Regions from separate parts of the Streptomyces sp. NPDC090083 genome, predicted to be linked through region 2. Evidence: riboswitches for the same ligand, from Rfam matches in the RefSeq annotation. Region 2 holds a riboswitch; each other region holds the start of a gene.
The links. A riboswitch is a leader RNA that binds a small molecule or an ion and turns the genes downstream of it on or off. The one in region 2 is predicted to bind cobalamin.
Positions count from the first base shown of each region.

Region 1: another riboswitch for cobalamin. It lies ahead of ACIPTO_RS20100 (hypothetical protein); the one in region 2 lies ahead of ACIPTO_RS17355 (CbtB domain-containing protein).
Region 3: another riboswitch for cobalamin. It lies ahead of ACIPTO_RS26125 (cobalamin biosynthesis protein); the one in region 2 lies ahead of ACIPTO_RS17355 (CbtB domain-containing protein).

Region 1 covers NZ_JBIVED010000005.1:143,848-146,100, reverse strand. The annotation lists gene ACIPTO_RS20100 (hypothetical protein) at 1-1,117, opposite strand, end outside; cobalamin riboswitch at 1,221-1,347, opposite strand; cobalamin riboswitch at 1,418-1,549, shown strand; gene ACIPTO_RS20095 (prenyltransferase/squalene oxidase repeat-containing protein) at 1,668-2,253, shown strand, end outside.
Region 2 covers NZ_JBIVED010000004.1:475,977-478,229, forward strand. The annotation lists gene ACIPTO_RS17345 (SAM-dependent methyltransferase) at 1-15, shown strand, start outside; gene ACIPTO_RS17350 (CbtA family protein) at 138-1,004, opposite strand; gene ACIPTO_RS17355 (CbtB domain-containing protein) at 1,041-1,259, opposite strand; cobalamin riboswitch at 1,293-1,454, opposite strand; gene ACIPTO_RS17360 (hypothetical protein) at 1,457-1,801, opposite strand; gene ACIPTO_RS17365 (plasmid stabilization protein) at 1,845-2,171, opposite strand.
Region 3 covers NZ_JBIVED010000007.1:401,100-403,352, reverse strand. The annotation lists gene ACIPTO_RS26135 (anion permease) at 1-527, shown strand, start outside; gene ACIPTO_RS26130 (hypothetical protein) at 562-783, shown strand; cobalamin riboswitch at 929-1,071, shown strand; gene ACIPTO_RS26125 (cobalamin biosynthesis protein) at 1,171-2,112, shown strand; gene ACIPTO_RS26120 (cobyric acid synthase) at 2,109-2,253, shown strand, end outside.

The DNA.
Region 1 (2,253 bases), on a different contig from region 2:
CGGTGAGCGCCAGCTTCGTCGCCGTGCCCGAGGTGAGGGTGGTCTGGCCGACCCACTGGGGTGCGCCGGATGTCACCGGTGTGGGCGGGGTGGCGGTGAAGCCGCCGCCGGCCACCGCGCGCAGCCCGTCGATCGACGCGTAGGCCGACGGACTCGTGTCGCTGGGCAGGTACTTGAACCCGCCGCCCGGGTTGAACTGCTGGGCGATCAGGAAGTCGACCGGTGTCTTGCCCTGGGCGGTCAGGAAGTCGCCGGTCTGCGGATTGATGCCGCAGGCGTTGAGGCCGGAGACGGCCCAGCCGTTGGAGTCGGTGTTGACGCCGAACAGGGCGTTGAACGCACCGCTCGCGGCCACCAGTTTGCTCTTGAGGAACGCTTTGGCCTGCACGATGTCGGTGTCCGTGCTGGGTACGCCGGACACGCACAGGGCCGCCATCGCGGCCCCGGTCATGTCGATGTCGCTCGCCGCCGCGAGCTGGGTCGCGTTGCCCTCGGCCTTGCTGTAGTTCCAGCCGCCGTCGTTGTGCTGGTTGGCCCGGAGGCGGGTGACGATCGCGTCGCGCAGCGCCTGCGGGACGCGGATCTGTCCTGCCGTGGTCTTCGCTCCGTTGAGCGCCAGGGCGGCGAAGACGGTGCCGTTGAAATTCGCGGACGGGCCGAAGTAACCGGTCTCCGCGGTCTGCCAGTAGCTGTAGATGTCGGCGACGAGGTTGCGGGAGGCGGACACGCGGGCGGGATCGATGCCCGCCGCGTAGGCGTTCAGCGTGGCCCGCTCGTAGTCGGTGACCACCGGGGAGGTCGAGGGCCAGGCGCTCGTCGACAAGAGGGTGCGGTAGACGGTTCTGGCGTTCTTGGTGGTGTCGCCGCCCGGCGTGACGTCCACGGCGGCGGTTCCGGCGGCGGCGAACGCGCTGAACGCCCACTCGTTGGACAGACCCGAGCCGGCGTACGAACCGTCCGCCGCCTGAAGGGACTTGAGGTAGGCGACACCGTTCGTCTTCGAGGTGGCGATCTGGGCCGGGGTGGCGGTCGCCGCCGCCGGCAAGGTGGTGAGTGCGAACGCGCCGAGTGCCGCCGTCGCGGTGAGGGCGCAACGGCGGGCAACGGTACGGGACATGGCCTGCTCCTGGGATGAGGGACACCGACCGGACCCGTGCCGGAGACCCTGACGGCCTGCGCGGCGGCGAGCGTGACCGGTGTCCGAAACGCGTGGACCGGCTACCAAAAATGCTTCACCGCTTGGGCATTCGGGCTCGGGACGACCCCCTGCCGTCCCACACCGCTGCGCGTCAGCCCCGGACTCCCACCGGGTTCCCCCACTCGGCAGTGCGGGACGGTACTCGACCGGCCCGGCCCTCGCCAGGGGTGCTCCGGACAACCCGCGAGGCGGCCTGTGACCCACCTTGACGCTCCCTGTGAACCATGTTCAAATCCGCCTGATACGCAAGAAGTTCCAGGGGAAGCCGGTCGAAACCCGGCGCTGACCCGCAACCGTAGGCCCGGCACCGCCGGGCGAGCCGGAATGCCTGGGGCGTGTTCATCAGCAACAGACGCCGTCGCGGACTACGGCGTGGTGCGACCGCCTTCCAGGCACGGGGACCTTCCCCCGCCGTGGGGGCCCTCACCCACGTTCCCGCCCGCGCCGGGCAGGCTACGAGGGGGCCACCATGGGGACCGAAGCGCGCAGAGACAGCCGTACGGGCACAAGACCCGGACCGGTGGCGGCACTTGCGTCGGCACTCCTCGTACTGCTCGCCGCCTGCGTGACGTTCCTCACGACGACGTCCGCCGCCGCCGACCCGATCGGCGACTGCACCGCCACGAAGGGCGCCGTCGTCGCCGTCGACTTCGCTCCCTTCGGCGGCACGCTCCAGCGCGGCTGCGACACGACCCCGACCACCGGCTACGACCTCCTGCACGACGGCGGCTTCACCACCACCGGCACCCAGCACGACGGCCCCGCCTTCATCTGCCGCATCGGCTACGGCAGTTCGGGCACCCAGTACCCGACGCCCGACAAGGAGTCCTGCGTCCTGACCCCGCCGGCCACCGCCTACTGGTCGTACTGGACCGCCGCGCCCGGCCAGGACGACTGGTCCTACAGCCAGTACGGGGCGATGGACCGCAAGCTCAAGGACGGTGACGTCGACGCCTGGGTCTACGGCGGCACCGACGTCGGCGGCAGCACGGGCAGGCCCGCCTTCACCCCGGACGACGTACGTGCCGGCGCCACCGGCACCCCCGACCCGAGCG
Region 2 (2,253 bases):
GCCCGGAAGCCGTAGGACCGGAAGCCGTAGGACTATTGGGCCCCGTTCGAGGAATCGCTCCGGCTGAGTCTGCGGCGAAAAACGGACCGGGCGCGGTGATCTCGTCGATCACCGCGCCCGCCGTGGAGGGGAGTTGGTCACGCGGGGACGGGATCCTGCTCCGGTGAGGGAGCGTTCGCGTCCGGTCGGGCGGGGTTGAGGAGGCGCTCGGCGAGGGGAGCGAAGATCAGGCCCAGGGCCGCCCAGAGGATCAACTGCGCCGCTACCGAGTAGAAGCGGAAGCTGAAGAGCACGTCCGCCGGGAAGCCCGGATAGACGATGTTGCCCTTGGAGTCCTTCAGCGGGAGCGGGGTCTCGGTGGCCTGGTTGCCGAAGTTGGCCTTGTTGTACGAGAGATGGCCCAGCTGCGGCAGGAGCAGCATCACGATGCCGATCGCGACGACGAACGCGGCGCCCGCGAGGAGGGTCGCGTTCCAGTTGCCGTAGCGCTTCTGCAGGTACTTGCCGAGATAGACGGCGCCCGCGAGGAAGGCGATCGAGCAGACGACCATGATCAGGTACAGGGCGCTGCGCTGCTTGATGGTCTCTTCGTGGCCGATCGCGGGCGGGTTGGCCGGGTACTTCAGGAACGGCACCAGGTACATGCCGAGGAAGCCGCCGCCCGCGACGAGGAGGGCGAGGCTGCGGGCCCGGAGGCCTCCCGTGCGGCCGAGGCAGACCGTGTACGCGACGGCGAACAGGGCGCCCATCGCCATGCCGAAAAAGACCATGCCGACGCCGATGCCGACGTTGGCCTGGATGGTGCGGCTGAACAGGTCCGGGTCGGCTCCCTCGACGGGGATGCCCGCCGCCTTGTCCAGGGCGTTCTGCGCGGCGTCACGGCCGCTTTCGTAGTCGATGGCCTTCGCGATCTGCGGTTCGGCGAATATCCGCGCGAACACGAACGCGAGCAGGCCCGCCACCGCGCCGGCGAGTATGCCGCGCAGGATGAGCTTCTTTTCCATGTCGGGTTGTCCGTACGTCCAGGTGCCGGCGGAGGGTCAGTGGCAGGGGAAGCCCAGGAAGTGCCGGGCGTCGTGGACGAACTCGTGGACGTGCATGTCGTTGCCGAACACCGACACCGCACCCTGGTCCACACCGATGAAGTAGTAGACCGCCAGCGCGATCAGGGCCGTGCCGACCAGCCAGAGAATCGACTTGGACACCGGCAGGACGACCGGCGTGGACACCGGACGGGATGTGGAAATGCTGCTGCTCACAGTGAGCCCTCCTTCGGGATCGTGCGTCCCTTGCGTGTACGGGCGAGTGAGGGCTCAGTGTCTGACTCGCCTGCCACCTCTCGGCGGCGGGCTCACAGTGGCGCGACCGTGCTGGAATTCCACCAGCTTCCTTATGCCTTCACTACACGGTGAGAGTACGGCGCGTCTCTCCGCACCGTCAATCACGCCTGCGATGCTCACCGCTTGGTCGTGAGCCGCAGGTCGACCTCCTGTTCCTGGTCTCCCGACGCGGTGCCCCGCTCGTCCACGGCGAACGTGACGTTCAGGGCTTCGCGGAGCTGGTCGACGGCGACGTAGCCGCCCTGGATCGTGGCGGAGACCGAACCTTCCAACGGCAGGGGCTCGGTGGGGATCCACTCCTGCGTCGGCTCGAACTCGGCGGTCCACACGGCGGTGCGGTCACCCGGCTGTTCCTGGGGGACGTCGTCGAAGGAGCGGTCGGTGGGGAACGCGGCGCGCAGGACGCCGAAGACGGTCGCGGCGTCCTCCTTGGACGCTCCGGTGAGGGACACGGTGGCCATGGGGGTTCTCCTTGAGGTGATGCCGCGGGGGCGATCGGGCGGGTCAGCGGCCGAGGGCGCGGGCCAGTTGCTGCTTGTTCATCGACGAACGGCCGTCGATGCCGCGCTTCTTCGCCTCCGCGTACAGCTGGTCCCTCGTCGGTCCCTGCGCGCCGCGATGCGAGCGCTGGCCGCCGCGCTGCGAGGCCGACTTGGGGTCGCGGGTGGACGTCCTGCTCGCGGTCCTGGACTCACCGGCGCGGGCCCGCTCCTTGTTCACGGTGCGCGCGGCGATCTCCTTCGCCCTGCCCTCGGGGACACCTCGCTTCTCGGCACCTTCCTTGATGTGCTCGTACTGGCGCTCGCGCTTCGCGCTGGATCCTCGGGGCACGGTGCCCTCCTTCTCTCCGTACTCGGGAACGGCCTCCGGCGTGCTCGGCCGTTCTCCGGCGACTTCCCAGGTACCCGTCGTC
Region 3 (2,253 bases), on a different contig from region 2:
AGCAGGGCTTCGCCGCCCAGACCAGTGCCGCCGCGGTCATCCTGGCCTCCTCGCACATCGGCTTCTCCCTCTCCACCACGCACGCCGTCTCCGGTTCGGTGATGGGCGCGGGCCTCGGCCGCAAGGGCGGTGTCGTCCGCTGGTCGACCGCGACCCGGATGTTCGTCGCCTGGGGCCTCACGCTGCCGGCCGCCGCGCTGGTCGGCGCGCTCGCCGAGTCCGTGACCGACCTCGGGGACTGGGGCACCGCGCTGGTGGCCGTCTTCCTGGTCGCCTCCAGCGCCGGTATCTGGGCGCTCTCGCGCCGCCAGGTCGTCGACGCCTCGAACGTCAACGAGACCGACGAGCCGGCCGGCGTGATCACCACCGCCATCGCGGCCGTGACCCCGCCCCCGGCGGTCGCCCTCTCCGAAGGCCTCACGGCGACGATCCCCTCGCCGCCCGTCGTCGCCACGTCCGACCCGATGACCCCGATGACCCCGCCGACTCCGGCCACCTCGGCGACCCCGCCGGCCGCCGCCGTCTGAGCCCGCGTCCCCCGGTACGAAGGAACGAATCAGCATGGACATCGACTGGGCAGCCCTCGGCTCCGTCTTCGGCGTCAGCCTCGTGACCACCGTGGCCCTCGTGGCCGTCTTCACCCTCGGCATCACCGCCCTCTCCCGCCGCGAACGGGCCACCGCCCAGGGCGGCTCCGCGCCGCTCGCCCTGACCGGCGCCTACGCCTGCTTCGCGGCCTGCGCGGCGGCGGTGGCGTACGGGATCTATCTCATCGTGGCCTGACCGGCCGCCGGTCGACACGCGCGTGGGGTGCGGGACGGATCGCCGTCCCGCACCCCACGTCCGCGTGCCCCGCCAATCATGTGAACGCCCCCTCGCGTGTGGGCATCAGCACACTCCGTCCCCGCAGGTCAACAGCAAGTTGACGGCCGTTCCGGCAGCATGGTGGACTGCCAAGGCCATGTACGGCGGCAGAAGAGGAAGCCGGTGTGAATCCGGCGCGGTCCCGCCACTGTCACCGGGGTAGACACCCCCGGGAGCCAGGAACTCTCACCGCCGGTCTCGTCGAACCAGGGCGTGGACACCCTGAGTGAGGACATACCGCCATGCTCGGCTGTCGTTCGAGGTCCACCACCAGCGCAGTGCCCGATCCGGCGATCGGCTGAGCGGGTGCGTGCCGATCGCGTCTTCGCGTACGGCGCCGCCGCCGGCCTCCTCGGCGACCACCTGCTCGGCGATCCCCGCCGCGGGCATCCGGTCGCCGCGTTCGGCCGTGCCGCCGGCGCCGTGGAACACCTGCTGTGGCGCGACCACCGGGGCTGGGGCGCCCTGCACACCGCCGTGTGCGTGGGCGGCACCGTCGCCCTCGCCACCGCTGCCACCGCGGCCCTGCGCCCCTCTCGTACGGCTTCCGTCGCGCTCACCGCGGCCGCCACCTGGGCCGTCGTCGGCGGGACCTCGCTCGCGCGCGAGGCCGGGGTCGTCGGGCGCGCGCTGGAGGCCGGGGACATCGAGGCCGCCCGGGCGCGGCTCCCCCACCTCTGCGGACGGGACCCGCAGGCCCTCGACGCGGACGGGATCGCCCGGGCCGTCGTGGAGTCCGTGGCCGAGAACACCTCCGACGCGGTCGTCGGCGCCCTGGTCTGGGGCGGCATCGCGGGCGTCCCGGGCCTGCTCGGCTTCCGCGCCGTGAACACGCTGGACGCGATGGTCGGCCACAAGTCGGCGCGGTACCGCCGCTACGGGTGGGCCTCGGCCCGTCTCGACGACGTGGCCGGCTGGCCCGGCGCCCGTCTCACCGCCGCCCTCGCGACCGTCGCGGGCGGCGACCCGCGCGGCGCCGCCCGCGCCTGGCGCACCGACGCCCGCAAGCACCCGAGCCCCAACGCCGGTCCGGTGGAGGCCTCTTTCGCGGGCGCCCTCGGCGTACGGCTCGGCGGCACGCTCTCCTACGGCGGCCGGGTCGAGCACCGGCCCGTGCTCAACGGCGCCGGACGCCCCGTCGCCGTACCGGACATCGATCGGGCGGTACGGCTGTCCCGGCGCGTCGGGCTGCTCGCGCTCGGGGTCAGTGCCGCCGGGCGGCTGCTGCTGAAGGGACGTGCCTCATGAGCGGTGGCGGGCTGCTGGTCGCCGGGACCACCTCGGACGCGGGCAAGAGCGTCGTCACCGCCGGGATCTGCCGGTGGCTGGTGCGGCAGGGTGTGAAGGTCGCGCCGTTCAAGGCGCAGAACATGTCGCTCAACTCGTTCG